2 linked regions of the Arthrobacter globiformis genome follow. The protein of the gene in region 2 interacts with the protein of the main gene of each other region in a pairwise test. Links are inferred from orthologs where the notes say so. Each region holds a gene or a part of one and is shown on either strand. Other genes may lie near its edges. The genes, in order: QFZ23_RS02110 and ileS.

Evidence for each region.
Region 1: the proteins of ileS (region 2) and QFZ23_RS02110 interact in binary tests that used the Escherichia coli proteins (3 or more experiments, as listed by UniProt). The link is inferred for Arthrobacter globiformis from one-to-one orthologs.

Annotation. Positions count from the first base shown.
Region 1 is NZ_JAUSZX010000001.1:443,989-459,081, forward strand. Bases 2,027-4,924 are described here. They hold QFZ23_RS02110 (substrate-binding domain-containing protein), read left to right. Parts: upstream 2,027-2,914; coding sequence 2,915-3,934; downstream 3,935-4,924. Other genes in these bases: QFZ23_RS02105 (ABC transporter permease), read left to right, coding at 2,027-2,813; QFZ23_RS02115 (sugar phosphate isomerase/epimerase family protein), read left to right, coding at 3,962-4,822; QFZ23_RS02120 (gluconate 2-dehydrogenase subunit 3 family protein), read left to right, coding at 4,836-4,924. Also shown: QFZ23_RS02095 (ROK family transcriptional regulator), read right to left, coding at 1-79; QFZ23_RS02100 (sugar ABC transporter ATP-binding protein), read left to right, coding at 229-1,707; more of QFZ23_RS02105, read left to right, coding at 1,710-2,026; more of QFZ23_RS02120, read left to right, coding at 4,925-5,381; QFZ23_RS02125 (GMC family oxidoreductase), read left to right, coding at 5,378-7,111; QFZ23_RS02130 (mycofactocin-coupled SDR family oxidoreductase), read left to right, coding at 7,101-7,958; QFZ23_RS02135 (Gfo/Idh/MocA family protein), read left to right, coding at 7,988-9,133; QFZ23_RS02140 (IS3 family transposase), read left to right, coding at 10,039-10,248; QFZ23_RS02145 (FAD-binding and (Fe-S)-binding domain-containing protein), read right to left, coding at 10,575-13,436; QFZ23_RS02150 (Glu/Leu/Phe/Val family dehydrogenase), read right to left, coding at 13,471-14,610; amaB (L-piperidine-6-carboxylate dehydrogenase), read right to left, coding at 14,690-15,093. UniProt on the Escherichia coli protein: Part of the ABC transporter complex RbsABC involved in ribose import. Binds ribose. Also serves as the primary chemoreceptor for chemotaxis.
Region 2 is NZ_JAUSZX010000001.1:3,181,930-3,197,980, forward strand. Bases 1-3,856 are described here. They hold ileS (isoleucine--tRNA ligase), read right to left. Parts: upstream 3,543-3,856; coding sequence 201-3,542; downstream 1-200. Other genes in these bases: QFZ23_RS14860 (bifunctional folylpolyglutamate synthase/dihydrofolate synthase), read right to left, coding at 1-197. Outside these bases: QFZ23_RS14870 (endonuclease/exonuclease/phosphatase family protein), read left to right, coding at 3,862-4,914; QFZ23_RS14875 (SDR family oxidoreductase), read right to left, coding at 4,920-5,699; QFZ23_RS14880 (DUF488 domain-containing protein), read right to left, coding at 5,776-6,150; valS (valine--tRNA ligase), read left to right, coding at 6,234-8,912; QFZ23_RS14890 (mycothiol-dependent nitroreductase Rv2466c family protein), read right to left, coding at 9,326-9,940; ATP-dependent Clp protease ATP-binding subunit ClpX, read right to left, coding at 10,080-11,366; QFZ23_RS14900 (ATP-dependent Clp protease proteolytic subunit), read right to left, coding at 11,568-12,227; QFZ23_RS14905 (ATP-dependent Clp protease proteolytic subunit), read right to left, coding at 12,266-12,880; tig (trigger factor), read right to left, coding at 13,124-14,515; QFZ23_RS14925 (winged helix DNA-binding domain-containing protein), read right to left, coding at 14,949-15,848. UniProt on the Escherichia coli protein: Catalyzes the attachment of isoleucine to tRNA(Ile). As IleRS can inadvertently accommodate and process structurally similar amino acids such as valine, to avoid such errors it has two additional distinct tRNA(Ile)-dependent editing activities.

The sequences.
Region 1 (15,093 bases), 2.7 Mb from region 2 along the record:
CGCTCCGCGCTGCCACAGCATCAGGCGCCAGATTCTGGTCCTGATGCAGGAGGCCGACTTCAGTCCACAAGGATCCCATGGCACGCTCCACATTTCGTAGGTTTTATGTTGAAAACAGAATAAATCAGGCAGTTTTTTTCCATTCTCGATCTCTTTTAGGGTGAACCCATGATCTATTCGATGATAGACGCAGTCGTCTACAGCATCCAACGGCTTGCGGAGGATTAAATGGCCCCGCGTTTAGCCGTCAAGAATCTGTCCAAGCACTTCCTGGGCGTGCAGGCCCTTTACGACGTGAGTTTTGAACTCCATCCCGGTCAGGTTTTGGCCCTTATCGGAGAGAACGGTGCCGGGAAGTCCACACTGATCCGCATCCTTTCCGGAGCACACCAGCCAGACGCGGGTGAGGTGACGATGAACGGCCGACCTGTGCAGATCCACGGGCCGAAGGACTCCGAAGCCCACGGGATTGCCACGGTCTACCAGGAGCTGAATCTTTTCCCGGACCTCACAGTGGCGGAAAACTTGGTATTCGGGGCATACCCTCGCAAAGGCGTAATCGACTGGAAGACAGCGAAGCACGAAGCACGGGATTTTCTGGGAAGTCTTGGACTCAACGTCGACGTCAATCGTAAGGTGCGTCAGTTGAGTGTGGCCGAAAAACAGATGCTCGAGATTGCCAAGTCGCTGCACCGTAATGCCCAAGTGCTCATTCTAGATGAACCCACAGCTGTACTCGGAGGCGAGGACGTCGACCATCTTCTGAAGCTGATCCACGGCTTGAAGGAACGGGGCGTCAGCATCATCTTCGTGTCTCACCGGCTGGAAGAAGTTTTCGACCTGGCCGACCGCTACATCGTCTTGAAAGACGGCAGGCTCACCGGCGCCGGAAAGATCTCAGAGACCGATCACGACGACCTCGTTTCCAAAATGGTGGGCAGAAACTTCACCCGCGGGGAACGCGAACTCTCGGCAAGCCTGGGGGAGACGGCTCTAGAGGTCAAGAACCTGACCCGCGAAGGAGTCCTGAACGACATCTCCTTCCATGTTCGATCTGGAGAAGTAGTCGGAGTGGCCGGCCTCAGAGGTGCAGGACGTACGGAACTGGCAAGGGCTATCTACGGAGCCGATCCCTACACAAGCGGTGAAGTCTTCATCAAGGGCCACAAGCTGAAAGCCGGAAAACCGCTTCAGGCGATCGACGCTGGAATCGGCCTCGTGCCCGAAGAGCGGAAAACCCAAGGCCTGTTCACCGCCTTGTCCACGGCGATGAACATCCCCCTTGTCAGTATGCTCAAGAAGCGCACAGCCACGGCCTCCCCAAGCCGGGACCGGACCCTGGCAAAGAGTTATGTTGACAAGCTGCGCATCAAACTCCCGGACGTCTCCTCCCCGGTGGCCACGCTTTCCGGCGGAAATCAGCAGAAGGTTGTGCTGGCGAAGTGGCTTGAGGCAGGCGTGGACGTCCTCATCCTTGACGAGCCCACCCGTGGCATCGATATCGGCGCCAAGCAGGAAATCTACGAACTGATCCACGAACTGTGCCATCAAGGTCTGGCCATCATCGTAATCTCCTCGGAACTGCCCGAGGTCCTGGCCCTCAGCAACCGCATTCTGGTCATGTATCACGGCGAGGTTGCGGCCGAACTTGAAGGCGCCACAGCCACAGAAGAACAAATCATGTTTTATGCCGTTGGAGGTAGATAGAAGTGACAACCGAAACGCGAACGGGACCTGGGGCCAACAGCCTGTCCCTGAAACTGCGTAATAATCTGCTGCCGATCCTGATCCTCCTGGTTGTGGTCGCTGCCGTGGCTCTGTTGGTCCCCTCCTTCTTCCAGCCCAGCAACATGCTCAATGTCGGTCGCCAGTCCGCGATCGTGGGGATAATTGCTGTTGGAATGACGTTCGTCATCCTCACTGGGGGGATCGACCTTTCCGTTGGTTCCATCCTCGCTCTTTCTGGCGTTACGACGGCGATCCTGATAAACAACGGTCTGATCGTTCCACTGGCCATCGTGGCGGGCATGCTTGTTGGAGTAGTGGCAGGCGTCATCAACGGTATAGGCGTTGCAGTCCTGAAGGTCCAGCCGTTCATCATGACTCTGGCCACCATGGTCGCCATTCAGGGCCTTTCGCTACGCCTCACGGATGGAGGCCCAAAACAGTTCTCTAACCGTGAACCATTCTTCAACTTCATAGGAAGCGGCAGCCTCCTCGGCATACCCGGGCCCTTCATCGTGTTCCTGTTGATCGCCGTCACCGGCATCCTTGTACTGCGATATCTGGCCTTCGGGCGGTACATCTATGCCATCGGCGGCAGCATAGAAGCCGCACGTCTCTCGGGAGTCCGGACCACCAGCACCATCATGCTGGCCTATTCGATCAGCGGGCTATGCGCGGGCCTGGCCGGAGTCATGACCGCAGCCCGCCTCGGCGTCGGAGATCCGACGGCCGGCAGCCTGTCCAACCTGGACGCCATCACCGCCGTCGTCATCGGCGGGACCAGCCTGATGGGTGGCATCGGCGGTGCTGTTGGAACAGTGTTCGGAGCCATCCTGCTGGCCATATTGTCCAACGTCATGAATCTCCTCGGGATCTCACCGTTTGACCAGCAGATCGTCAAGGGCGCCGTCATCGTGATCGCTGTTTTGGTCGCCGCCAAAGCAACCGTGAGGCGATTCAAGGAGCGACGCACCGACTCACCGAAGGCAGCTACAAGCCAGCCACCCGTCGTCCCTGCCTCTGAATCTAGGCACGGCTCCCTCCAGCCGGACGGATCCTCGCCTGCTGAACAGACGATGCCCCGCTGACTTCATCTCAGTCCTAAAACAATCACAATCCCGACTTACCAACGAAAGTGAAGAATGCAATGATGCACGCCACAAAACAGCGCACGCGGTCTTTCGCCGCCATGGCCGCGGCAGGAATCGCAGTGTCTCTACTTGCCTCCGCCTGCACCGGACAAGCCACTGCGACATCTTCAAACGAAGCGGTCGGCGACAAGCTGGCTCCGAGCATTTACTGCGGCGATACATGCCAAGGACAGCTTCAGCTAAAGGTTGATCCCGCGGGAATCGACTGCAAAGTTGGTGTCTCCTGGAGTAGCGCCTCCTTCCCCTACGGAGCGAAATCAACGCAGCAGATTCCTGAATTTGCAAAGGCCTTCTTCCCGAAAATGAACGTCACCGTCAGTGACGGACGCGGCGATGCGACCAACCAGTCAAACCAGGTGTCAGAAATGATCGCCCAGGGAATCAAGGTGCTCATCCTTTCGCCCCAGGATGCCAACGCGTTGGCAGGAGTTGCGAAACAGGCCACTGCCGCTGGCATCAAGGTGATTGCCGCGGACCGCCAGGTCAACGCAGAGGTTTCCACTTACATTGGATCCGATAACGAGGAAGCCGGCTTGGTCGACGGCAAGGCCGTGGCACAGGCCCTCGGCGGAACCGGAAGCGTCGTGGAACTCTCCGGAAGCCTCGGCGCTTCCCCGACAATCGCCCGGGCAGCTGGCTTCCGCAAAGGTATTGCCGGATCAAAGGTCGAAATCATCGCGTCCCAGACCGCAAACTACGACCGGGCCACAGGATTGAAGGTCATGGAGGACCTTCTGCAGCGCTTCGGAACAGGCAAGATCCAAGGAGTCTACGCACACAATGACCAGATGGCCTTTGGCGCCATCCAGGCGATCAAGGAAGCCGGACGCGAAGGCGAAATCAAGGTGTTCGGCATCGACGGGGAGGCCGAAGCGCTGAATCTGGTCAAGGACGGAAGCTACGCAGCGACCGTCGGCTACCCGCTCGTTGTTAAGGAAGCGACCATTGCCGCCGCCAAGCTCTGCGCCGGCGAGCCCCTCGACGCGCGTATCAAGCTCGACTCCACCCTTATCGACAACACCAACGTAGATCAGTACCTGGGCAAGGCACCCCAGTAAACCCTGATCGCCAAGAAAGGAACCGTTATGAAAATCTCGTACAACACCTGGGCTTATTCCAGCTTCTTTGTTTGGGTCCCCTCCTACACTCTCGAAGAGACAATCAAGCGGATCGCCAAAATGGGCTATGACGGCATTGAGATCGGTGGCGCAGCCCCGCACGCCTACCCGGCCTACCTTGGAGCCGAACGGCGGGCTGAGATCAAGGATCTCCTCGACGAACATGGCCTGTCGCTTTCCAGCATGTTGCCCGCACCCTCCGGCGGCCCCGGAAACAACCCGGCTTCGCCCTACATTGAGGAACGCCGCGCCACCATCGAACACTACGTCGAGCTGGCCGAACTGACCGCCCAGTGGGGCGGTAAAACCTTGATCTATCTGCCCGGATGGATGATCTTCGGCACGAGCCGGCGGCAGGCCTGGGCATGGACCCGTGAATGCCTCACCGAGATCGCGGACCGGATCGCGCACACGGGCGTCACCCTGGTGATCGAACCGACCTCGCATGACACGAACCTGTGTGAAAGCGCCGATGACGCCATCGAACTGATGGAGGACGTCAACCGGGACAACGTCAAACTCATGTTCGACACCTTCCACGTCATGTACCGCCGCGAGGTCAACACGGACTACGTCTACAAGATGGGCGAGAACCTGAAACACATCCACATTTCTGACAACGACCGGCTGCCCCCCGGTAAGGGCATCGGTGACTGGCCGGCCCTGGTCGACGCGATGCTGGACATCAAGTTTGACGGGTACCTGACGATGGAAACCGGCTTCCACCAGCGTGGCATTGAGCCGGACGAGGACGCGCGGTCAGGTATCGACTTCCTGCGCCCGCTCGTGGAGGAACGCAAGAAACTACGCCTGGGCGCGCAGGTATAGGAGGGCGATGTAGATGGCGTCAAAGTTTGTACTCGACTTTCCTCTGACGTTCCTCAACCGTGAGGAAGCCGCAGTGATTGATGCCCTTGCGGGGCAGATCATCCCGTCCGAGCCCGGCTCTCCGGGTGCCAGGGAGGCAGGAGTAACCGAATACATCGATAAGGCTCTGGGCGGATTCCTGCGGGAGCTGCAGTCCGTGTACCGCAGCGGCCTGATCGCATTGGCGGATTTCACAGCGCGTATTACCGAGGGACGGTTCCACGAACTGGCCGACGGGCAGCAGGAAGAGATCGTCCGCCAGTTGGCTGAGCTGAGCGAAAGGGATCCTTCGGACTTTGCAGGCCAGTTCTTCCGCATCGTCCGAGAACACACGGTGCAGGGCTTCTTCGGGGACCCGGCCTATGGCGGAAACCGGGAGCTGGTCGGCTGGGAGCTGGTCGGCTTTCCTGGGGCCCAGTGGGGGTACACGGCGGAGCAGATGGCGCCGGACTTCAACACCCGGACCATTCCGATGCTGACCATCAAGGATCTTTACTCCCGTATTGGAGGAGCACAATGAGCGAGAACTTCGACGCCATCATCGTCGGCATGGGGTCCACCGGCGGAATCCTGGCCGAACAACTGACTAAAGCCGGCCTGAAGGTTCTTGGCCTGGACAAGGGCCAGGACTACACCGAGGAAGACTTCGCCATCAAGCAGGACGAAATCCGGTACTACCAGCGGGGCGCCATCGTCGCTGGCGTGAACGTGGACCCGGTGACGTGGCGTGCCTCCGACAGCGAGACGGCCCGCGTTCTTCCGTGGTCCGCCGGTGCCCTAGGCAACGATGAGCCTCTGTACGGTCTGCCGTCCATCGGAACCGGTGGCGGCACCCTGCACTGGGGTGCCGCCGCCTACAGGTTCAGAGAAACCGACTTCCGAATGAAGAGCGCCATCGCTGAACGTTTCGGCGCCCAGGCACTGCCGGAGGGCTCCACGCTGGAGGACTGGCCGATCAGCTACGCAGACCTGGAGCCGTACTACGACCGGGTGGAATACGAGCAGGGCATCTCCGGGCTGGGCAACACCGGCGGGGTGATCCCCGAGGGCGGTAACCCGTTCGAACCGCCGCGCAGCAGGGACTACCCGATGCCGCCAGTCACACAAGGACCAGGAGACGTACCCTTCGTGGCGGCGACCAAGCGGCTGGGCCTGCACCCCTTCCGCCAGCCGCTGGCCATCAACTCGCAGGAATACAAGGGGCGGCCCGCTTGCGTGAACTGCGGCTTCTGCCACGGCTACCCGTGCCACGTCAAGGCTAAGTCCACCACGCAGGTCACGTCGGTGCCAGCCGCCAAAGCCACGGGCAACCTGGACCTCCGGCCCCTGAGCCGCGTTCTGCGGATCAACCGGACAGCTGACGGCAAGCGCGCCACCGGTGTGAGCTACCTCGACAGCACAGGCACGTACCGGGAGGCGACTGCCGACAAGGTCATCCTGACGGCCTATTCCCTGGAGAACGTCCGTCTGCTGCTGCTCTCGGACATCAATAGAAACGGTCAGGTGGGCCAGCACTTCATGACCCACAACTTCGGCTGGTTCACTTCCATCCTGCCTGAGCCGACCAACCCGTTCCTGGGCACGTTCAACGCCTCCAGCGCAGTGGATGACTTTACGTCCGAACTTGTCCCGGACAACGACCTGGGAGTCCTCTGGGGATCTCCAATCATCAGCGTCGTCGGGGACCTTCAGCCCATCGAGGCGTACCACAACATGGATCCGCGGACCCGCAAGTGGGGCCTGGACCTCAAGCACTGGCTGCGGGAGAACTACACACACATGCACCGCATGTACTCCCAAACCACGAACTTCCCGTACGCGCGCCATTACGCCGACCTTGATCCAACCATCAAGGACCGCTGGGGCCAGCCGGCGCTGCGCATCACCCATGACTGGGACGATCACGACGCCAATTCCGTCACTCTGATGGGCCGGTACAAGGAGAAAATCGCCCGCGAGATGGGGGCGAAGGATTACTGGATGGATTCGCCCCGGCCCCCCTATCACCTCTCAACACACGACGTCGGGGTGCACCGGATGGGCGAGGATCCCGCCACATCCGTGACCGACATCTACGGCGAGGTCCACGAGTGCGAGGGGTTGTACGCCATTGGCGGCGGCCAGTTCGTCAGCTATGGCGGGTACAACCCGAACCAGACCATCCAGGCGTTGGCTTACTTCAGCGCGGAGCACCTGCTCAAGAAACTGGGCGTGGACGGCGCTCACATGGGGCTCATCCATGCATCATGACCTTTCCGCAACGCCCGTGGATCCGTCCGCTCCGCCCAGGTTTGCAGGCAAGGTGGCGTTTGTCACGGGCGGGGCACGCGGGCAGGGCCGGAGCCATGCTCTGCGCTTGGCACGTGAAGGGGCGGATATCGCCCTGGTGGATTTAGGGTCCGCGGGCCATGTGAACGATCCAGACTACAACACGGCCACCAGCGCCGACCTGAAGCAGACCCGGGAGGACGTCCTCGCCCTGGGCCGGCGTTGCGTCTCCTTCGAAGTAGACGTGCGTAACTATGACGGTCTTGCCGGGGCGGCGGCAGACACCGCAGCCCGACTAGGCGGGATTGATTTTGTCATTGCCAATGCCGGCATCTCTGACGGGTTCCACCGCACGTGGGAGCTGCCCGTCGAGAACTGGCAAACGATGATCGACATCAATCTCACGGGAGTCTTCTACACCTGCAAGGCAACCGTGCCGCACCTGATAGAGCGGGGAGCAGGTTCGTCCCTGGTGCTGATCAGCTCCGGGGTTGGTCTGAAGGCCGTGCCCCGCCTGGCCCACTACGTTGCCGCGAAGATGGCCCTGCGGGGCTTGAGCACTTCACTGGCCCAGGAGCTGGGGGAATACGGCATCCGCTGTAACACCGTCCTTCCGGGGGGCATCAACACGGAGATGACGACGGCGATGGTGGAACTGAACAATGTCCCTCGGGAGCAACTGCTGGCGGGCTTCCGCGCCGGGCAGTTGATCAATACCGATCTGGAAGTAGCGGATACCACCGCCGCCGTCCTGTGGCTGCTGTCCGACGAAGCACGCCTGGTCACCGGTCTAGAAATGACCGTTGACGCTGGCGAGAGCAAAAAATAACTACTCGTAGCATCAGAAAGGGGCACGCTGTGTCATCTGCAAAGGTCCTCAAGGTCGGCATCGTCGGCTTGGAATTCGGCGCCGAATTCATCCCCATCTATCAGCAGCACCCGAACGCTGAAATGTACGCGATCTGCCAGCGCACCGAATCCAAATTGAACGAAGTCGGTGACCAGTACGGAGTCGAGGTCAGATACACCGACTACGACAAAATGCTGGCCGATCCCAACATCGACGTCATCCACATCAACACGCCTCTCCAGCTGCACGCCGACCAGGTGGTCGCAGCCCTGGAAGCCGGCAAGCATGTCGGCTGCACCATACCAATGGCCACTTCTGTGGAGGACTGCAAGCGCATAGTCGACGCGCAACAGCGGACCGGGCTGACATACATGATGATGGAGACCACCCTCTACAGCAGGGAATTCCTTTACCTCCAGGAGCTCTACCGGACGGGGGCCCTCGGGAAAGTCCAATTCCTTCGCGCCTCCCACCATCAGGACATGACGGGCTGGCCGTCCTACTGGGATGGCATGCCGCCCATGTATAACGGCACCCACGCCATCGGACCCACCCTTGGGCTCGGGGGAAACCAAGCCGAGTACGTCCAGTGCCTGGGTTCGGGGAGCGTCTTCGACCGGATGAAGGGCCAGTATGGCTCCCCCTTCGCCATCGAATCCACGCACATCAAATTCCTTGACAGCGATACAGGTGCAGAAGTGACAAGGCACCTTTGGGCCGTGGCTCGGGAATACCGCGAAAGTTTTGACGTATACGGCTCTATTCGTTCCTTCGAATGGGCACAGACAGAAGATGCGGCCCACGTGCTGTACCTCGGCGAAAAACCGGAACGTATCACTGTCCCCGATTTCGCCGACCGTCTCCCCGAACCAATTCGACATTTCACAACTGCCGGGGTCTATACGGCGGGAGGCGAATCGGAACACCGCTCCTTCGTTCAGGGAGGGGGCCATGGCGGTTCTCACCCCCACCTGGCCGACCGTCTGTTGCAAGCCGTCCTCGGCGAGGCCGAGCCGTTCCCGAACGCCGTTCGGGGCGGCGAACATCACCTGTTCCGGCATCCTCTCGCACGAATCGGCTATGCGGGGCGGGGAACGCGTCTATCTTCCGGAGTGGACCTTAACGGACACGAAGCCAATCGTTGTCGAACTTGATCAGGACGTCCAGCCCCCGTGGGCTAAGGAATACGCGTTGACCCTCTAGCGGGGGCGCCCCGTGCCGCCGGCCGATGCTGAGGGCGAGGCGCCTTTTCCTCGGAGGGGCCGACGGCAGGGTGTTCACGGTTCGACAAAAGTTCCGGCCGTGGCCGGGTATCAATTCGGCTGCTGAGCAGGTGCCACCTCGCCGGTACGAAAGGACAAGAGTGATGAGGAATCCGCCCGGCAAGGCAGTGATTTCGAAGCTGGTGACAGGCGGCGAATTCCATGCGGGGGAGCACGGTCCTGGGCGCTGTAATCCCTCGCGGTCCGGGCAGAATGAACCCGCTCGTGGCGAGAATGGACAGGCAGCGAATTTCGGGCCCTTGCCTCTGTGTATGGAGCTAAATCTGAGCGGCATGGCCACGCTCAGGCACCACGTGGAGAATCTGTTGTCGTTGTGGTGCTCCGCGGTAGATGCAGGTGACTGCGGTTTGCTCCGTGAGCTACTCGGAGATGCTCCCCCGTGTATGGATAACGAATGCTTCACGCCTGGTTCAGCCGGCATGTCGGATTTTCTCTGTCTGAGTCCGCAGGGACGGGACAGGTCCAAGCGGGTATTTTCAAATCTCAGTGTGTGGCGCGATAGCGATTTTGGATACTACACGGCCTCTGTCCAGACATGGACACTCGGTTCGCAGTGGATCTGCACTGACTTCAGTTCCTGCGAAGGCCGCCTCAAAGCCGGACCGCAGGTGTGGAGATGGGACCGCCACCGAATAAGAACCGTTGGAGAACCTCAGGATGTTCCGTTTTGACCTAACAGCTGCCGTGGCTGCACCAGAATAACGGGCGGTCCATTCCTCAAATTGGACCGGGCGTCGACGGTGCCGGAAACGAGGTGGCGGCCGCAGCAATCGAGAGTGCACTTGCTACGACAACGCTGTGATGGAGAACTTCTTCGGCCACCTCAAGGAAGAGCTCTTCCACCACGTCAGATTCCTCAACTCCGACGCACTGGAAACAGCACGGACAAGTACATCCGCGGGTACAACGACGAAAGAATCTCAACAAAGCTCAAGGGCCTGAGTCCGGTGCAATATGGGCTCAGGCCCTGGCAGCTCACTTGCTGACAGGCTTCCTAGTTTTCAGGGTCTGCACAGCGCTTCCTGCGCCAGCCAGACTACGAACGCACCCCAAAAACCGGCCGCTAGACGTATTAATTGCCCCTACTTTCGGATGGTTTTCGCACGCCGATAACCGGCCTTCCGCAAAGCTGCAAGGGGATGCACTGTCAGGTTGGGGCGTGCTTCAACGTGACGTCTGAATAGGGAAGCACCCCTAGGCGCTGAGCTGCCCGGCAATTTTCGCCAAGGCCAAGTGGGTCCTGCCACGTGTGTTCCGGCCGGCCGACAATGGATAGTGGCAGTGATAGCGACACGAGCAACGAGCATGACTTTTAACCGGTTTCAGCCTTGAGTGCTTCGGCAAGGACCTGGACGAGGTGCCGGCTGTCGAGCCCGGCGAGATCCTGGACCTGGGTGCGGCAGGAGAAGCCGTCAGCCATGATCTTCCGGTCCGGTGCGGCGTCTGACTTAGCAAGGATCCCGGCGCGAGCGATGTTTTCGGAAACCTCGTAGTGGCCTCTTTCCATTCCGAAGTTCCCGGCCAAGCCGCAGCAACCCGCTGAGGTTTCGACGTCGCAGCCCATGGCTTCCAGCAGCGCCTGGTCCGCGCCGTACCCCATGACCGAGTACTGGTGGCAGTGGGGCTGGACGAGGAGTTTCTCCGCGACCTGAGGCGGGGTCCAGTTGATGGAGGTCAGGAACTCCGCGACGGTCTTCACGGACCGTGCGAGCTCGGCTGCGCGGGGGTCGTCGGGGAGCAGTTCGAGCAGGTCGGAGCGCAGGGTGGCGGTGCAGCTGGGTTCGAGCCCGACGACGGTGCGGCCTTCCCGGACGTGAGGGATGAGCAGGTCCAGGGTTTTCCGGAGCTTTGCCTTGGCTGCGGTGAGCTGGCCGGTGGAGATGAGGGTGAGGCCGCAGCAGGCACCGGGGCCGGCGATTTCGACGTCGGCGCCTGCCGCCGTGAGCACGTGGAGGGCGTCGCGGGGAATGCCCGGGGCCATGGCGTCGGAGAAGGAGTCGACCCAAAGCAGGACTTTTGGGCCGTGTTGAGGGCCGCCGGCGGCGGCCAGTGTGAGGGAGCGTCGCGCTGGTTTGCTCCAGCGGAACGGCACCAGTGGAAGCGGCGGCAGGGAACGGCGGGTGTCCGCGCCCATCAGAGTCATCATGAGCTTTCGCAGCGCGGGAATGCGGCCTGCGAGATTGATCAGCGGGGCGGTGGGCGCGGCGAGCTTGAGCCACTGGGGCAGCCGGCCCAGCGTGTAGTGGCTAAGCGGGCGGAGGCGTCCCTTGTAGGTCTGGTGCAGCGTTTCGGACTTGAACATGGCCATATCGATCCCGGTGGGGCAGTCGTTAGCGCAGGCCTTGCAGCTCAGGCACAAGTCCAGGGCGTCGTGGACCTCCGGGGAACTCCAGCCCAGGGTGACCACGCCGCCGTTAAGCATCTCCTGCAAAGTTCGGGCGCGTCCGCGGGTGGAGTCCTTCTCGTCCAGCGTGGCAGTGTAGGAGGGGCACATGAAGCCGCCCTGTGGGCGCAGGTCGGCGCGGCATTTCCCGACGCCGACGCAGCGGTGCACCGCTTTGGTGATGTCGCCGTCGTCGTGGGCGAAGGCGAAGCCGTCGGTGGCCTTCAGCTCCAGTGCCTGGGGCCGGCGCAGGTCGGCGTCGAGCGGCGCCGGACGGACCACGACGCCCGGGTTCATCAGGTCCTCGGGATCGAGCAGTGCCTTGAATTTTTCCATGACCCGGAGGGCTTCGGGGCTGTATATGGTCTTCAGGAGTTCCGAGCGGGCGCGGCCGTCGCCGTGTTCGCCGGAGAGGGAGCCGCCGTGCTCGGCGGCCAGCGCGGCGGCCCGCTCGAGGAACCGCCGCATGAGCGCGGCATCGCGTTCCAGCGGGAAGTCGATGCGGACGTGCACGCACCCGTCCCCGAAGTGGCCGTAGGCCAGGCCGGAGAGGCCTTCCGAGGCCATGAGGGCTTCCATGCCGCGAAGGTAGCCGCCCAGTTTTTCCGGCGGGACGGCGGAGTCTTCCCAGCCGGGCCAGGCCTGCTCCCCGGCGGCGGTGCGTCCGGCGAGGCCTGCGCCGTCTGCACGGATCTGCCACAGCCGGACGGCTTCGGGACCGGCGGGCAGGACGATGGCCTCGATGGCGCTGGCAGCGGCGACGAGCTTGCCGGCTGCTTCGATGGCCTCTTCGGAGGTGTCCCCGCCGACCTCAGCCATCAGCCAGCCGCCGCCGGCGGGCAGCGCCGGAACACTCCCGTCACCGTGCGCGCGGCGCACCACGTTCACGAGCTGGGCGTCCAGCCCTTCCAGAGCCAGCGGGCGGAAGGGCAGGAGGTTGGGCACGTCGTCGGCAGCGGTGGCCATGTCGCTGTACCCCAGCACAGCCAGTGCCGGAGCGGCGGCGCGGGGAACGAGTTTGACGGTGGCTTCCAGGAGGATGCCGCAGCTGCCTTCGGTGCCGACAAGTGCCGCGGCAAGGTTGCGGCCATTCTCCGGCAGCAGGTGCTCGAGGGAGTAGCCGGAAATCTGGCGGCCGAAGCGGCCGAACTCGGTGCGCAGCACCGCCAGGTGTTCGTCCACGAGCGACGCCAGTCCCGGGACGGCGTCCAGGGCATCGGCTCCGGAGCCAACCGTAACGACGTCGCCGCGGCCGGTCAGCCATGTCATGGACACCACGTTGTCTGCCGTGCGGCCGTAGGAGAGCCCGTGCGGGCCGCAGGCGTTGTTGCCAATCATCCCGCCGAGGGTGCAGCGGGTTGCGGTAGACGGGTCCGGTCCGAACCTGAGCCCGAACGGCTGGGCTGCTGCCTGCAGGGTGGTCAGCACGACGCCGGGTTCCACGACCGCCGTCGAACTCTCCGGGGTGACCGACAGGACCCGGTTCATGAACCGGGAGAAGTCGATGACCACACCCGGGCCGACCGCGTTGCCGGCACACGAGGTGCCGGCCCCGCGGACGGTGACAGGAACCCGGTGCCTGCCCGCCGCCTGCACCGTGGTGATGACGTCCTCCTTCGAGCGGGGAAGGACCACCACCTCCGGGACCACACGGTAATTGGAGGCATCGGTCGAATACAGGCTCCGCGTGAGGGAGGAGTCATCGACAGTGCCTTCCAGCCCCAGCCGGTGCAGCTCGTCAACGAGCGCTTCTGCTGCCGCGTGACCGGATAGGTTCGTTGACGGGGACATGCTCATACTCCTGTTGGGGTCTTGATGGCTGATGCTAGTGCGGCAACGGCTTGCCGCGCAGCAGCATGGCAGCGCGGACCCGTTCCTGGGCAAGACTGCGGGCCGCCTCGTGACTGGTCACCGAGCGGCTCTCGGCCGCCTCGAGAACCTGGACGGTGTTTGCACGAAGCTTTTCCGACACCGTGCTGAAGATGGACTCCGTCGCTGCCCGGAAGGGCGAGTATCGGGCGTCCATGGCGAAGGCCGCGCTCACCACGCCGCCGGCGTTGGCCACAAAGTCCGGCACCACAGTCACACCTCGCCGCAGCAGCACCTGCTGGGCTTCGGAGCTCGTGGGCAGATTGGCGCCTTCGACGACGAGGCGGGCGCCCATCCGCTCCGCGGCGGAGGCGTCGATCACGTCCTGCAGTGCTGCCGGGACCGCGATTTCTGCGTCCACGAAGAGCTCGTCGCCCGGGTCGATCTTCAACTCAGGGAAATCAGCGACCAGGGCGTCTCCGGACTCGCTGCGGCGGCGCAACAGCTCGGGGATGTCCAGCCCGGACGGGTCTGCGATGGCGCCCTCGGCAGTGGATATCGCCACCACCTGGTAACCCAGTTCATGCAGCCGGGAGGCAGCGGCGTGGCCCACGGCGCCGAAGCCCTGCACGGCCACGCGGGAACCCTGCAGCCCCTGCCGGCTCGCGGCCTGATCCACGACTTCGGCCACGCCATACCCGGTGATGCCCAGCTGGTCGTAGGGCACACCGCCCAGCTCGTAGGGGGTGCCGACGGCGGAACCCCGGTCGCCGAGTTCGTCGATGATGACTGCTGCATCGTTCTCGGTGAGGCCCATGTCCAGGCCGAAGACATATTCGCGGGGAACTTCGTTGGAGAGCCGGCGCACGAAGGACCGCAGGATTTCCTCCTTGTAGGGGGAACGCGGATCGGCCTGGATGCCGGCCTTCGCCCCGCCGTAGAACAGGTCGACGCCAGCCCACTTCCAGGTCATGACGCGGGCGAGGCGGGCGATCTCCTCGACGGTGACTCCCGGCTGCATCCGGGTGCCTCCCTTGCCGATGCCGCGGGAGGTGTTGTCGATGACGAGGACGCCTTTCATCCCCGTCTTGGCGTCGCTGACCGCGACGATTTTCTCAGGACCCCATTCGTCCATGAGGTCGAACATGCTTGCCATCGGCGGTGCGCTCCTAGATGTGCTTACGAGAAAGGACGGCTGTGGCCCGGCCGGCGTGACCGGGCCACAGCGGCAGGGGTCAGAGGAACTTGACGCCCTGGGCGAGGGGGAGTTCGCCGGAGTAGTTGATGGTGTTGGTTGCCTGCCGCATGTACACGCGCCAGGAGTCGGAACCGGACTCGCGTCCGCCGCCGGTCTCCTTTTCGCCGCCGAACGCACCGCCGATCTCGGCACCGGAGGTTCCGATGTTGACATTGGCGATGCCGCAGTCCGACCCGGCGGCAGAGATGAACCTCTCGGCTTCGGCCTGGTCATTGGTGAAGATGGCGGAGGACAGGCCCTGCGGCACGCCGTTCTGCAGCGCGATCGCCTCGGAGAAGTCACTGTAGGTCAGCACGTACAGGATGGGTGCGAAGGTTTCGTCCTGGACCACCTCGCTCTGCCGGGGCATCCGGACGATAGCGGGTTCAACGTAGAAGGCGT
Region 2 (16,051 bases):
AGGCCCGCCTCGATCATCCGGGCCGTGGACGTTTTGCCGTTGGTGCCGGTGATGTGGATGATCGGGTAGGCCTTGTTCGGCTCCCCCAGCACATCCATGGCGCGGAACAGCGGCGCGAGCCGGGGCTCCATCTTGTTTTCCGGCGCCCGGCCCAGCAGCTCGGCGTAGACGCTCTCCACGGAGAATTCGTCGGTCATGTCTCAGGCCCCCACTTTTTCGACGGTGATGCGCGGTTCCGCGGTGTCGGCCGGCACGGCCTCCAGCTCGAGCGTCAGCGTTTCGGTCTTCACCAGCTCGGCGTTCGCCAGCAGGGCGTCGATGACGTTCTGCGCGGCATTCACGGTGGTCCGGATCCGGTCGCTCACGTTCAGCGCCGCGTCCTTGCGCGCCTGCTGAATGGCACGGACCATGTCACGCGCCAGGCCTTCGGCCTCGAGCTCGGGGGTGACCTCGGTGTTCAGAACCACGAAGCCGCCGGTGGGAAGCACTGCGGCAGCAGAAGACGCAGCTGCTGAACCGCCGTCGGACTCTGCCACCACGGTCTCCAGCGTGTATTCCTGCGGTTCCAGCTCAAGGCCGCCCGCAGTGACGACACCGGCGTCGGAGACAGACCAGTCGCCGGACTTGGAACCCTTGATGGCCAGCTGCACGTTCTTGCCGAGGCGCGGGCCGGCGGCACGGGCGTTGACCACAAGTTTCTGCTCGATGCCGAACTCCTCCGGGGAGGCGCTGGCGGCGTCCAGCAGGCGGACCGAGCGCAGGTTCAGTTCGTCGGCGACGACGGCGGCAAAGCCTTCCAGCGTATCTGCGCCTGGTGCCACGACGGTAAGTTCCTGCAGCGGCAGGCGCACGCGCAGGTTGGCGGCCTTCCGCAGCGAGGAGCCGGTGGAGCAGATCTGCTGCACGCGGTCCATCGCCCCGACCAGGGCGGCATCGGACGGGAACAGCTCTGGGTCCGGCCAGTCGGCGAGGTGCACGGAGCGGCCCCCCGTGAGGCCGCGCCAGATCTCCTCGGAGACGAGCGGCAGCAGCGGTGCGGCCACGCGGCACACGGCCTCCAGGGCGGTGTACAGGGCGTCGAAGGCATCGGCGTTCTCGTCGAAGAAGCGCTGCCGGCTGCGGCGGACGTACCAGTTGGTGAGCATGTCCAGGTAGCTGCGCAGTTCGTCGCAGGCCCCGGAGATGTCGTAGGTGTCCAGCTGGGCCGTCATGTTCCGGACGAGGTCCCCGGTGTTGGCCAGCAGGTACTGGTCCAGCGTGTCCGTGTAGCCGTCGTACCGCAGCTGGGCGTCGTAGCCGTTCCCGCCCTTAGCGGCATTCGTGTACAGCGTGAAGAAGCTGTACACATTCCACAGCGGCAGGATGACCTGGCGGACACCGTCGCGGATGCCCTGTTCGGTGACCACGAGGTTGCCGCCGCGCAGGATGGGGCTGGACATGAGGAACCACCGCATGGCGTCAGAGCCGTCGCGGTCCAGCACTTCGGAGACGTCCGGGTAGTTGCGCAGGCTCTTGGACATCTTCTGGCCGTCGGAGCCCAGCACGATGCCGTGGCTGATGACGTTCCGGAAGGCCGGGCGGTCAAACAGCGCGGTGGACAGGATATGCAGCATGTAGAACCAGCCGCGGGTCTGTCCGATGTACTCCACGATGAAGTCGGCCGGGTTGTGGGTGTCGAACCAGGCCTCGTTCTGGAACGGGTAGTGCACCTGGCCGTAGGGCATGGAGCCGGAGTCGAACCAAACGTCCAGCACGTCCTCCACGCGGCGCATGACCGACTGGCCCTCTTCGGGGGTGCGGGGGTCGTCCGGGTTGGGCCGGGTCAGCTCGTCAATGAACGGCCGGTGCAGGTCCACCTGGCCATCCTTGTTCAGCGGCAGCCGGCCGAAGTCGGCCTCGATTTCCGCGAGGGAGCCGTACACGTCCGTGCGCGGGTACTCGGGGTCGCTGGACTGCCACACCGGGATGGGGCTGCCCCAGTAGCGGTTGCGGCTGATGGACCAATCGCGGGCGTTGGCGAGCCACTTGCCGAACTGGCCGTCCTTGACGTTGCCGGGGATCCAGTTGATCTCCTGGTTCAGCTCGGACATCCGGTCGCGGAACTTGGTGACCTCGACGTACCAGGAGGAGACGGCGCGGTAGATCAGGGGATTGCGGCAGCGCCAGCAGTGCGGGTAACTGTGCTCGTAGCTGGCCTGGCGGACCAGGCGGCCCTGGGCGCGGAGCACCTGGGTGATGGGCTTGTTGGCGTCGAAGACCTGCAGCCCGACGATGTCGTGCAGGTCGCCGTGGGCGAACAGGTGCAGGAACTTGGCGCCCTCGTCCACGGAGAGGACCACGGGGATGCCGGCTTCCTCGCAGACCTTCTGGTCGTCCTCACCGTAGGCGGGTGCCTGGTGGACGATGCCGGTGCCGTCGGTGGTGGTGACATAGTCGGCCACCAGGAACTGCCAGGCGTTCTGGGTGCCGTACTTTTCCGTGTCGGCGAAGTCGTGCCACAGCGGCTCGTAGGTGAGCCCTTCGAGCTCGGCGCCGGTGTGGGTTGACGTGACAGCGGCGGCAGCGGCAGCCGCGCCAGCGGCACCATCACCGTACCCCAGGTCCTTCGCGTAGGTGCCTACCAGGTCCTCGGCGAGCAGGAAGCTGCCGGTGACGGGCACCTCGGCCGAAGCGGCCTTGACGCCGTTCGGTCCGGCGGGCAGCACGGCGTAGCTGATGGAAGGCCCGACGGCGAGCGCCAGGTTGGTGGGCAGCGTCCAGGGCGTGGTGGTCCAGGCGAGCGCCTGCACACCGGCCAGCTGCTTGGACAGGTCCGACTCCCCCGCCTTAACGGGGAACGTCACCGTGACGGTCTGGTCCTGGCGGTTCTTGTAGACGTCGTCATCCATGCGGAGCTCATGGTTGGACAGCGGCGTCTCGTCCTTCCAGCAGTACGGCAGCACGCGGTAGCCGTTGTAGGTCAGGCCCTTCTCGTGCAGCTGCTTGAAAGCCCAGAGCACGGATTCCATGTACTCGACGTTGAGCGTCTTGTAGTCGTTGTCGAAGTCCACCCAGCGGGCCTGGCGGGTGACGTACGCCTGCCACTCGTTGGCGTACTTCATCACGGAGGCGCGGCAGGCGTCGTTGAACTTGTCGATACCCATGGCCTCGATCTGGGTCTTGTCCGTCATGCCCAGCTGCTTCATGGCTTCCAGCTCGGCGGGAAGGCCGTGGGTGTCCCAGCCGAAGCGGCGTTCAACGCGTTTGCCGCGCTGGGTCTGGTAGCGGCCCACCAGGTCCTTGGCGTAGCCGGTCAGCAGGTGGCCGTAGTGCGGCAGGCCGTTGGCGAAGGGCGGGCCGTCGTAGAAGACGAACTCGTTGCTGCCGGGGGCGCCGCCCGGAAGGTCGGCGCTGCGCTGGTCGATGCTTGCCTGGAAGGTGCCGTCCTCGTCCCAGTACTTGAGGATCCGCTCTTCGATCTCTGGGAACTTCACGGAGGCGGACACTCCTGCAGAGGAGCCCGGACCGGACGGGGCTGCTGAGGCCTTGGGGTAATACGTCATCTCGACATCCTGGGTTGAGCTGGTGAACAAGTGGATCATTCAGGATGCGAGGACGGCGCGTGCGCAGTCATGCGACTGCACCGGCACCGCGGTACCACCTCACTTACCGCCGCCCAACTCCGAGGGAGTTCGACGACGGCCGCTCATTGCTGCTGTGACGGGCTTACCCGTCCGGTTCTACTGGCCCTGGTCCGCAACGCGGGCCGGGTGTTCTTCCGGAAGCTCACCGGTGATGGCCGGGTCAAAGCTGTTGGCTCCAGTCTAACTGCTGTCACCGCGGCGGCCATAACCATGAGCGCCCTCGGCCTAGACTCGATCCATGACTGCTTCGGCCAGGGTGTTGGCGCTCTGTATCCTCCTGCCGGTCGCATCGCTTTCGGTGTTCCGTGCCATCCCGGCCGAGTGGCCCACACAGGTGGTCCAGCTGCTGTCCTTCACGCCGTGGTTGGTGGTTCCTGCCGGCCTTGCACTGGCCCTGGCACTGCTGGGCCGGCGGCTGGTGGTCACGGCCGCTGCCGTAGTGCTCCTCGGAGCCCAGCTTTTCTGGCTGTGGGCGCCGGATGCAGGCCGGGCGGGCGCCAGCGCGTCCGCTCCCGGCAGTACCGTTCCGTTGACGGTGATGAGCATCAATTCCCGCTTCGGCAAGGCCGACGCCGCGGAAATCGTCCGGCTGGTACGGGACAACGCGGTGGAACTGCTCGCCGTCCAGGAGTACACCCAGACGCTGGAGGACCGGCTGGCCGCCGAGGGACTGGGAAGCCTCCTTCCCAACCGGATCAGCAGCCCCATGAAGAACGGCTCAGGCAGCGCCACGTACTCAAAACACCCCATCCAAGCCATCGGGCTGATTCCCGACACGCCGTTCCAGATGCCAACCTTCCGGCTGACACTGCCCGTTGCCGGTGCCGGCAAGAATGTCCAAGGCAGTGCGGGTGCTGGCAGCACAAGCCCTGGCAGTGCAGCCGCCACGCTCGAGGTCACCAACGTTCACACCCTCCCGCCGGTGGACGTGCGCGTCGGGCAGTGGCGCAGCGACTTGGAATCGCTGGGCCGGCTGGTGGCGCGCAACGGGGCGGACGGCCTGGGCAACCAGCTCCTGCTCGGCGATTTCAACGCCACCTATGACCACTCGGAGTTCCGCAGGCTGCTCGACGTCGGCCCGGGCGGCCGGAAGCTGGTGGACGTCGGCATGGCATCCGGGGCGCGGTTCACGCCCACATGGCCGATGGACGGCCAGCCATTGCCCGGCATCACCATCGACCACCTGGTCACCAGTCCGCACATTCCGGCGTCGGGCTATGCCGTGCACCGCGTTGCCGGGACGGACCACGCGGCGGTGCTGGCCACGCTGGACGTCCCCGTTGCGGGTTAGCCGGCTCAGGCCTGCTTGCGGATCAGCTTGTAGTTCGATGCCTGAGCCACGGGGCGGATGACGATCTGGTCGAGGTTCACGTGGTGCGGCGCGCTCACGGCGTAGCGCACCACATCGGCCACGTCCCCGGCGGTGAGCGGCTTCTCCACGCCCTGGTACACCTTGCTGGCCGCCTGCGCGTCACCCAGCCGGTTGAGGGCGAACTCCTCGGTCTGGACCAGGCCGGGCGCGATCTCGATGACCCGGACGTTGTGCTCGGCCTCTTCCAGCCGCAGCGCCCCGGTCAGGGCGTGCTGGGCGAACTTGGCGGCGTTGTAGCCGCCGCCGCCTTCATAGGCATCCAGCCCGGCTGTGGAAGTCAGGTTCAGGACAGTGCCCTCGCCGTTCTCGCGCAGCATCGGCAGGAAGGCGCGGGTGAGCTTCATGGTGCCGAGGACGTTCACGCGGTACATCCACTCCCAGTCGTCGGTCACGGCCTGGCCCACACGGTCCGCACCGCGGGCACCGCCGGCGATATTGACCAGCGTGTCGATCCCGCCGGCGGAGGTCACCTCGGCCAGCAGGCGGGCCACGTCCGCGTCCTCGGCGATGTCCGCGGCCAGGGCGACGGCGCCTGTCTCGGATTCCAGCGCGGCCAGCCGTTCCTGGCGGCGGGCGACGGCGTACACGGTCCAGCCGTCGGCACGGAGCGCGCGCACGGTGGCCTCGCCAATGCCCGAGCTGGCGCCCGTCACGAGGGCTGCTTTGTTGGTGGACACGTCAGAGCTTGCGGAAACCTCAGTCATGGCACCACCCTAGCGCCAACCGTTGGTGGGCCAGCCCAATGTTTACTTCCGCGCACCGCATACTTTCCCGGACCGTTCACTTTGCCTGACCACGTGCTGCCAGGAACTCCAGCAGGACTCTGGCGTGGTTCACCTCCGGATCCCGGGCCGCGTACAGCAGTGTCACCTTCCGGTGCTTCGCCGCCAGTTCCAGGAGCTGATCCACCGCCGGATTGCCCGCAAGTTCGTCCTCATACCGGACACGGAAATCCTCGAACCGCTCCTGCATGTGGGCGAATTCCTGCCGCAGCGGCGGGGACGGCGCAACTTCCTTGAGCCACAGCTCCAGCTGGGCCCGTTCCTTACTGACCCCGCGCGGCCAGAGCCTGTCCACCAGAACCCGGAAGCCGTCGTCGTCCGCTGGTTCCTCATAGATGCGTTTGATCGCAAAGGAAGCGTCTGCTTTGGTCATAGGCCGCATGCTACTCCCGGCGTCCGGCAGCGGGCACGCACTGCAGGGCGCGAAACAAATGCCCGGCATGAAACAATTGGGCCATGGCTGAATCAACGCAGGGTACAGACACGCCCGCCACCGCCCCCATCAACGTTCCCGACAAGCCGGCCCTGGAAGGCCTGGAGGCTGCCCTTACGCAGCGCTGGCTCGAGGAAGGAACCTACCGGTTCGACCCGGACACCACCCGGGAACAGGTCTATTCGATCGACACTCCCCCGCCCACCGCTTCCGGTTCCCTCCACGTGGGCCACATGTTCTCCTTCACGCAGACCGACGTGCAGGCCCGCTACATGCGCATGACCGGCAAGAACGTCTTCTACCCCATGGGCTGGGACGACAACGGCCTGCCCACCGAGCGCCGCGTCCAGAACTACTACGGTGTCCGCTGCGATCCCGCCATCCCGTACAACCCGGATTACCAGCCGCCGGCTCAGCCGGCGAAGAACCAGCGGGACTTTGACGTCGTCTCGCGGCAGAACTTCATCGAACTGTGTGAAGAGCTGGCCGTCGAGGACGAAAAGGTCTTCGAGAACCTGTTCCAGACCCTCGGCCTGTCCGTCGACTGGAACCTCACCTACCGCACCATCGACGACACCTCCCGGGCCGTCTCCCAGCGCGCGTTCCTCGCCAACCTGGCCGCCGGCGACGCCTACATGGCCGAGGCCCCCACCCTCTGGGACGTCACTTTCCGCACCGCCGTGGCGCAGGCCGAGCTCGAGGACCGCGAGGTGCCCGGCGCGTACTACCGCTACCCGTTCTTCACGGCCGACGGCGAGAAGATCTTCATCGAGACGACCCGTCCCGAACTGCTCGCGGCCTGCGCCGCCCTGGTGGCCAACCCCGACGACGAGCGGTACCAGCCGCTGTTCGGCAAGACCGTGAAGTCCCCCCTGTTCGACGTCGAGCTGGAGGTCAAGGCGCACCCGCTGGCCAAGGCGGACAAGGGCTCGGGCATCGCGATGGTCTGCACCTTCGGTGACCTGACCGACGTGACCTGGTGGCGCGAACTCCAGCTTCCCACCCGCGCGATCGTGGGCCGCGACGGCCGCATCCTCGCCGAGACTCCGGAGTGGATCACCACGGATGCCGGCCGCGAGGCCTACGCCGCGATCGCCGGCAAGACGGTGTTCTCCGCCAAGGAGGCCGTGGTGGAGCTGCTCACGGCAGCCGACCTGCTCGACGGCGAGCCGAAGAAAATCACCCACCCGGTGAACTTCTTCGAGAAGGGTGACAAGCCCCTCGAGGTCGTCACGTCCCGGCAGTGGTACATCCGCAACGGCGGCCGCGACGAGGACCGCCGCGAACGGCTGATCAGCCGCGGGCAGGACATCGACTTCCACCCGTCCTTCATGCGCTCCCGCTACGAGAACTGGATCGCCGGCCTCAACGGTGACTGGCTGGTCTCCCGCCAGCGCTTCTTCGGCGTGCCGATCCCGGTCTGGTACCCGCTGGACGCCCAGGGCAACCCGGATTACGACAACCCAGTCCTGCCGTCCGACGACCTGCTGCCGGTAGACCCTGCGGCCGACGCCGCACCGGGCTACGACGAATCCCAGCGCGACCAGCCCAACGGCTTCACCGGTGACGCCGACGTGCTGGACACCTGGGCCACCTCCTCCCTGACCCCGCAGATCGTGGGTGGCTGGAGCCGGGACGAGGACCTGTTCGCCAAGGTGTTCCCGTTCGACCTGCGCCCGCAGGGCCACGACATCATCCGCACCTGGCTGTTCTCCTCCGCCGTCCGCGCCGACGCCCTGCAGGACGTCGCACCCTGGAAGCATGCGGCCATCTCCGGCTGGATCCTGGACCCGGACCGGAAGAAGATGTCCAAGTCCAAGGGCAACGTGGTGGTGCCGACGGACGTCCTGAACGAGTACGGCTCCGACGCCGTCCGCTACTGGGCTGCCTCCGCACGCCTGGGCGCCGACACGGCCTACGAGATCGCGCAGATGAAGATCGGCCGCCGCCTGGCCATCAAGCTGCTGAACGCCTCGAAGTTCGTCCTGAACCTCGGCGCCACGGAGAACTCAGTGGTCTCCACGGACCTGTCCGTTCTTACCAACCCCGGGATTGGTCTGCCCAACGCGGAAGAAGCACCCGCGTCGGGGCCCTTGACCAATCCCTTGGACCGTGCCCTGCTGGCCCAGCTCTCCGACGTCGTGGCCCAGGCCACCAAGGCGTTCGACAACTACGACTACGCCCGGGCCCTGCAGATTAGCGAATCGTTCTTCTGGCAGTTCACCGACGACTACGTCGAGCTGATCAAGGACCGCGCCTACGGTGCCGCCGGCGAGACCGAGCAGGCCTCCGTGCTCGCTGCCCTGGCCACCACGCTGGATTCGCTGCTGCGCCTCTTCGCGCCGTTCCTGCCCTTCGCCACCGAAGAGGTCTGGAGCTGGTGGCGGACTGGCTCCGTGCACCGTGCCGCCTGGCCGGCGCCGCTGGAGATCACCGACGGCGACACCGGCATGCTGGGCACCGTGGGCATTGCGCTCAGCGGCATCCGGAAGGCCAAGTCCGAGGCCAAGGTCAAGCAGCGCACCGAGGTCCTGTCGGCGACGATTACGGCCCCGGAGCCGCTCGTGGCCCAGCTTCGGGCAGGGCTCGCGGACCTCAAGGCCGCGGCCAACGCGCAGGAGATCTCGCTCAACACGGGTGAGGGCGAGCTTACCGTGAGCGACGTGGAGCTGGCCCCCGCCGAGGAACCGGCACAGGCCTGACGAGCCCCGGCCGGACACTTCGAAGCCCCATCAGCGCCACGGCGCTGGTGGGGCTTCGGTATTTGGGCAGCTGTTTTTTGGGCAAAGGGGAAGCCCCATCAGCGTTTTGCCGTTGGTGGGGCTTCGACTTTTCGGCTGTCTGGTGACATCTTTGACAGTCTGGCAAGATCCTTGGAAATTTCAGGTCTTCCTACCTTGTCACTGGTAGCCTGCTTCTAACTTTGCCGAAGGCTGCGTTGGAAGCATGTCACTGAATCTTTGGTTCTTGCGTCCCGCTTCTTTCGAAGTGGGTAAGTTCTATCTTTGTCCTCCGGTTCCGGATGCGCAAGAGCCCCGGCAGAACTACTCTCATGTAGTTCTGCCGGGGCTCTTGAAACGCCCGACGGCGGCCCGTCGGTTTAGTCAAAAACAGCTCAGTCGAAGGCGGGGCTTTCGGTCCGGCTGCGCTTGATCTCAAAGAAGTGCGGGTAGGCAGCGAGGGTCACCGACGCGTCCCAGATCTTCCCGGCTTCCTCTCCCCGCGGAATACGGGTGAGGACAGGTCCGAAGAACGCGGTGCCGTTGAAGGCCACCACCGGTGTTCCGACGTCCTGGCCCACCAGGGAGATGCCCTTTTCGTGGCTGGCCCGAAGCTGGGCATCGTACTTGTCGGAGTCAGCGACGGTTGCCAGTTCGGCGGGAAGGCCGCAGTCGGCCAGGGCCTTGCTGATGACGATCGAGAAGTCCTTCTGGCCGCCGTCGTGGATTTGCGATCCCATGGCGTCGTACAGCGGCTTGACCACGTGGTCGCCATGCTGCTCCTGCGCGGCGATGATGACCCTGACCGGGCCCCAGGCCTTGTCCATGGCTTCACGGTACTTCGGGTCGAGGTCGCGGCCTTCGTTCAGCACGGACAGACTCATGACGTGCCACTCAGTCTTGATGTTACGGACGCCTTCCACCTCGCCGATCCAGCGGGAGGTGATCCAGGCGAACGGGCAGAGGGGGTCGAACCAGAAGTCGGCTTTGTTGGCAGCGTTCTCAGACACAGCAAATCTCCTCAGGGAAGTCTTGGGGTATGGCGCGCCGCAGAGGAATATCCTCAGGCCACGCTTAAGCGACAGCGGCGGACTGGGTGGATTTATTCCGGCCAGGCCGATTTGTTCCGGCCAGACCGATTTGTTCCGGCTAGGCGGACTTGTTCCGCCGTTTGGCCACGACGTCGTGCGTGATCATGGTGGGCTGGGCCTTCTTGGCCACGACGTCCGCCGTGATGACCACGCTGGCGATGTCGTCCCTGCTGGGCAGGTCGAACATGACCGGCAGGAGGACTTCCTCCATAATGGCGCGCAGTCCGCGGGCTCCGGTTCCCCGTTCCAGGGCCTGGTCGGCAATCAGGTCCAGGGCGGCGTCGTCGAACACCAGCTCCACGCCGTCCAGCTGGAACATCTTCTGGTACTGCTTGACCAGGGCGTTCTTGGGCGTGGACAGGATCTGGATCAGGGCCGGACGGTCAAGATTGGACACGGTGGTGATGACCGGCAGGCGGCCGATGAACTCCGGAATAAGCCCGAACTTCAGCAGGTCTTCCGGCATCACTTCGCCGTAGGAGTCGGTGTTCTTGACCTCGTTCAGCGGCGCGCCGAAACCGATGCCCTTGCGTCCGGAGCGTGAACCGATGATGTCCTCCAGGCCGGCAAAGGCGCCGGCAACGATGAAGAGGACGTTGGTGGTGTCGATCTGGATGAATTCCTGGTGCGGATGCTTGCGGCCGCCCTGCGGTGGAACCGAGGCAACCGTTCCTTCGAGGATCTTCAGCAGCGCCTGCTGCACGCCCTCGCCCGAAACGTCTCGGGTGATCGAGGGGTTTTCGCTCTTGCGCGAGATCTTGTCGATCTCGTCGATGTAGATGATGCCCTGTTCGGCCTTCTTGACGTCATAGTCGGCGGCCTGGATGAGCTTGAGGAGGATGTTCTCCACGTCTTCGCCCACATACCCGGCTTCTGTCAGGGCGGTGGCGTCGGCAACGGCAAAGGGCACGTTCAGCCGGCGCGCCAGGGTCTGCGCAAGGTAGGTCTTGCCGCAGCCGGTGGGGCCAATCAGGAGAATGTTGGACTTCGAGATTTCAACGTCGTCGTGGTGGACGCCGTCCGCCAATGTGCCGCTCTTGGGCGCATGACCGGCCTGGATCCGCTTGTAATGGTTGTAAACCGCGACGGCGAGGGAACGCTTGGCGGGTTCCTGGCCAATGACGTATTCCTGCAGGAAGTCAAAGATCTCGCGGGGCTTGGGCAGTTCGAAGCTGCCCAGATCGGCGACCTCTGCGAGTTCTTCCTCGATGATCTCGTTACAGAGCTCAATGCACTCGTCGCAGATGTAGACGCCGGGCCCGGCAATGAGCTTGCGCACCTGCTTCTGGCTCTTGCCACAGAAAGAGCACTTGAGCAGATCCGCGCTCTCGCCAATCCGAGCCATATGTGAACCCCTTAGTATCTTGCCGCAAGGGCAGCTTGCACCGGTTGCTGGAATCACGGCCGTACCTGGCGGATCCGGCAATGATTACATCCACTCTAGGTCACATTCGGCCCGAGGGGTGGAAACCGGGCGCCGGTGCGGTTCAAAGATATAAACCGCACCGGCGTCCGTTACTGCCATTTACCCGGCATGCGCCCGTATTTAGCGGGCAAGTGCCTGCGGCTTGATCTTGCGGGAATCGAGAACCTGGTCGATCAGGCCGTAATCCTGTGCCTCTGCGGCGGTGAGGATCTTGTCCCGCTCGATGTCGTTGTTGACCTGTTCCGGCGTCCGGCCGGAGTGCTTGGCCAGGGTGTCCTCCAGCCAGGTCCGCATGCGCATGACTTCGGCCGCCTGGATCTCCAGGTCCGATGCCTGTCCGCCCTGGCCGCCGGACAGCGCCGGCTGGTGGATCAGGACGCGGGCGTTGGGCAGCGCCAGCCGCTTGCCCGGCGTTCCGGCGGCCAGCAGCACGGCAGCGGCACTTGCCGCCTGGCCCAGGCACACGGTCTGGATCTCAGGGCGGATGTACTGCATGGTGTCGTAGATCGCGGTCATGGCCGTGAAGGAGCCGCCTGGCGAGTTGATGTAGATGGTGATGTCGCGGTCCGGGTCCGTGGACTCCAGCACCAGCAACTGTGCCATGACGTCATCGGCAGAGGCGTCGTCCACCTGGACACCGAGGAAGATGATGCGGTCCTCGAAGAGCTTGGTGTAGGGGTCCTGTCGCTTGAAGCCGTACGGCGTGCGCTCCTCGAACTGCGGCAGAACGTAACGGCTTGTCGGCAGGTTACCGGCAGACGATCCGAAATTGTAGTTCATGTTCATTGCTCCTGGATTCAGTTCTGTCTTGATGCCGGTTAGCTCTGGCCGTTGGATGAAGCGTTCTGGGTTCCGCCGCCGCCGGCGACAGACCCTGCGTGCGCCGAGATCTTGTCGAAGAAGCCATACTCGAGCGCTTCGGTGGCGGTAAACCACTTGTCGCGGTCGTTGTCCTTGAGGATGGTTTCCACCGTCTGGCCGGTCTGGTCCGCGGTGAGCTCAGCCATGATCTTCTTCATGTGGAGGATCAGCTCGGCCTGGATCTTGATGTCCGAAGCCGTTCCGCCGATGCCGCCGGAAGGCTGGTGCATCAGGATACGGGCGTTCGGGGTGGCGTACCGCTTGCCCTTGGTGCCGGAGGACAGCAGGAACTGTCCCATGGACGCAGCCAGGCCGGTGGCGACGGTAACGACGTCATTGGGGATGAACTGCATGGTGTCGTAGATGGCCATGCCGGCCGTCACCGAGCCGCCGGGAGAGTTGATGTAGAGGTAGATGTCCTTGTTGGGATCCTCGGCGGAAAGCAGCAGCAGCTGTGAGCAGATGGCGTTCGCGTTCTCGTCGCGGACTTCGGAGCCAAGCCAGATGATGCGCTCTTTCAGCAGGCGGTTGTAGATGTAGTTATCCTGGGCTGCAGGATCGACGGTTGCCATGCGGGGGGCCGCTGCTTGCTGTGACATTTGTACTTACCTCTCGCTGGTGACGGTGACATCACTGAACGACATCACTGAACTTCACTACTTGGACACTAACCGCTTTCGGGGCGGATTTGTTCGCCGGAATCGCGCTGTTCGCTGACGGCGCACGATTGGCCGCGGGAGCTGTACACCGGCCGTTAACGCGCCAGCCCCCGGATCCGAGGACCCGGGGGCTGGCGGCACTGATGCGTGCAGCTGCTAGAACTTCACGGCCGCGGGGTCGTCGTTCGCGACGGCCTCGCCGGCTGCCTCTTCAGCTTCGGTTTCTGCTTCGGCTTCGACGGCCGGAGCCTCTTCGCCGCCGGGGCGGACGAAGTCGCTCAGGTCGACCTTGTTGCCCTCGGAGTCGGTGACCTCGGCCTGGCCCAGGACGACGGCCAGCGCCTTGCGGCGGCGGACCTCGGAGACCATCATGGGAACCTGGCCGCTCTGGTCGATGATCTGGGCGAACTGGTTCGGGTCCATGCCGTACTGGCTGGCGGTGGTGACGATGTAGTCGATCAGCTCATTCTGGCTGACGCCCACTTCTTCCTTCTCGGCGATGGCGTCGAGGATGATCTCGTTCTGGAAGGCGCGCTCGGTGTTGGCCTTGACCTCGGCGCGGTGCTCTTCGGTGTCGTGCTCGCCTTCACCGTGGGAGTTCTCGGCCTTGAAGTGCTGCTCGAGCTGCTCTTCGACGACAGATTCCGGAACCGGAACCTCAACCAGCTCGACGAGCTTGTCCAGGACCTTGTCGCGGGCTTCGACGCCCTGCTCGACGACCTTGGAGTCGGCGGCCTGCTTGGCGAGGTCCTCGCGCAGTTCGGCCAGGGTGTCGAACTCGGAAGCCAGCTGGGCGAAGTCATCGTTCGCCTCGGGCAGCTCGCGCTCCTTCACGGACTTGACAACAACCTTGACCTGGGCGGACTCGCCGGCGTGGTCGCCGCCCACGAGGGTGGTGTCGAAGATGGCGTCCTCGTCAGCGCTCAGGCCGGTGACGGCCTCGTCCATGCCCTCGAGCATGGTGCCGGCGCCAACCTGGTAGGACAGTCCGGAAGCGGAGTCGACCTCGGCGCCGTCGATGCTTGCGGTGATGTCGATGCTGAGGAAGTCGCCGTCAGCGGCGGGGCGCTCCACGGTCTTGAGCGTGCCGAAGCGGCCGCGCAGTTCATCGAGGGCCTTGTCGACATCGGCGTCGGAGGACTCGGCTGCGGCAACCTCAACCTTGATGCCGGCGTAGTCGGGCAGTTCGATCTCGGGGCGGACGTCAACCTCGGCCTGGAACTTAAGCTCGCCGTCGGTGGCGGAGGGGTCCGGAACCTCGGTGATCTCAACCTCGGGACGGCTCAGCGGGCGGATGCCGGATTCCTGGACGGCAGCCTGGTACCAGCCGTTGAGGCCCTCGTTGATGGCCGTCTCCAGGACGTAACCGCGGCCGACGCGCTGGTCGATCAGCTTGGCAGGAACCTTGCCCTTACGGAAGCCAGGGACCTGGATCTGCGAAGCAACAGTCTTGTATGCCTCGTCGATGCTGGGCTTCAATTCCTCAAAGGGGACCTCAACATTGAGCTTGACCCGCGTGGGGGTGAGGTTCTCGACAGCGCTCTTCACGGTCTAAGTACTCCTGGTTTTGTTGGATGGGTTCTGCAAACGCGTTGTTGTGACCAGGCCTGGGGCCCGGGCCGCAGAGTCGGGGTGACAGGATTTGAACCTGCGACTTCCTGCTCCCAAAGCAGGCGCTCTAGCCAAGCTGAGCTACACCCCGTAATGCACAGGACAGTCTACGTTCATCCCTGCCGCGTTTGCACATTTGACACGTGGGGCATGAATTAGGTTTAGTTATATCCGGCTTGAACAGCCGCCGAAGAAAAGCCCAAAGGCCAGTGCGCCGGAACGCTTTCCTCGGGGACGTAGCTTAATGGTAAAGCCTCAGTCTTCCAAACTGATTACGCGGGTTCGATTCCCGTCGTCCCCTCCACACCAAAGAGGCCCCTCGCTGAGGGGCCTCTTTCACGTTAAGGCTGCCCATGGTGATGCCGGGGGCTTAGGCGTGACCCCCGACATCCACCGTGCCGAGGGTGAGGCGCGCTTCCGACTGGAGGAAGTTTCCCACCCGATCCGCCTGCTGGGCCAGCTCCTCCAGCTGAGATGCCCCCGCCGACTGGAACAGCTCGGCAGTGATCTCCACTTTCTTTCCGGAACGGCGATGGTGCCACAGTCCGCGGACAACGCCGTCGATGAGTATGACGGGATAGTTACCAGCCTGCCCCCTGGCCAGGGCACGGGTACTTGCCACACCCGGGAACAGCAGATTCCGGGGCTGGCCGGCCACCACAAAGGAATCGAAGTAGGGAAGCAGCCTGATGCCCGAAGGTTCCGTGGTGATGGCCCCGGTGTCGCTCCGCAGCACCCAGGCCGGCATCCCTGCCACGGTGACCTGGGCCAGCTCTCCGCGGTGGTCATCAAAGAGGCCGGACGCCCACTGGCGCGGAACCGCCAGCCACCGGGCGAAATGCGCGGGGGTAGCGGGTCCGTAGGCCTGCAGGTAGGCCCGGACGAGCCAGCCCAGCGCCGGCGCAGCATCGGCCGGCCGGAACCCGGGAAGTAGCTGCCCAGGGCTGCGGTATGTCGTTGCCCGGCCCCTGCCGGCGCCAAAGCACAGCGCCCCGCGGAAGCCCGCGGTCCCCATCGCCGCGCGCCAGCGCGGCCACACGGTCTGGAATGCGGGCATCATCGGTTCAGCCGCCCAGGTACCGGTTCTGGCGACAATAGCGTCAGTGAGTTCGTCGACGGTCAGCTCGGCGTCCCGCAGCGCGTCTGCAATTGCGGCCACGATCTCATCCGTCTGGCCGGATGTCAGGAATTGTCCCACCGCCGGTGCGGGCGGAATGGCACCCAGCGCCCCGGTCCACTGGGAGAGGTCGGCTGCGGGCAGCAGGTGCACGGTACCCCGTGGCCCGAAGGTCCTGACCAGGTTTCCGTCCTCCAGAGCGCTTTGCGGACGTCGCCCCTGGAAATTCCAGCGCCGCGAATCCCCACGGACAGCTCCGCGGCCTGCATTACCTGGGCGTGCGCGCCGCACATGGCCCGCACGATGTCGGCCGGGGTACCGGTTTGCGAAGGAGCCGCAAGCCACTGGCGCTCCAG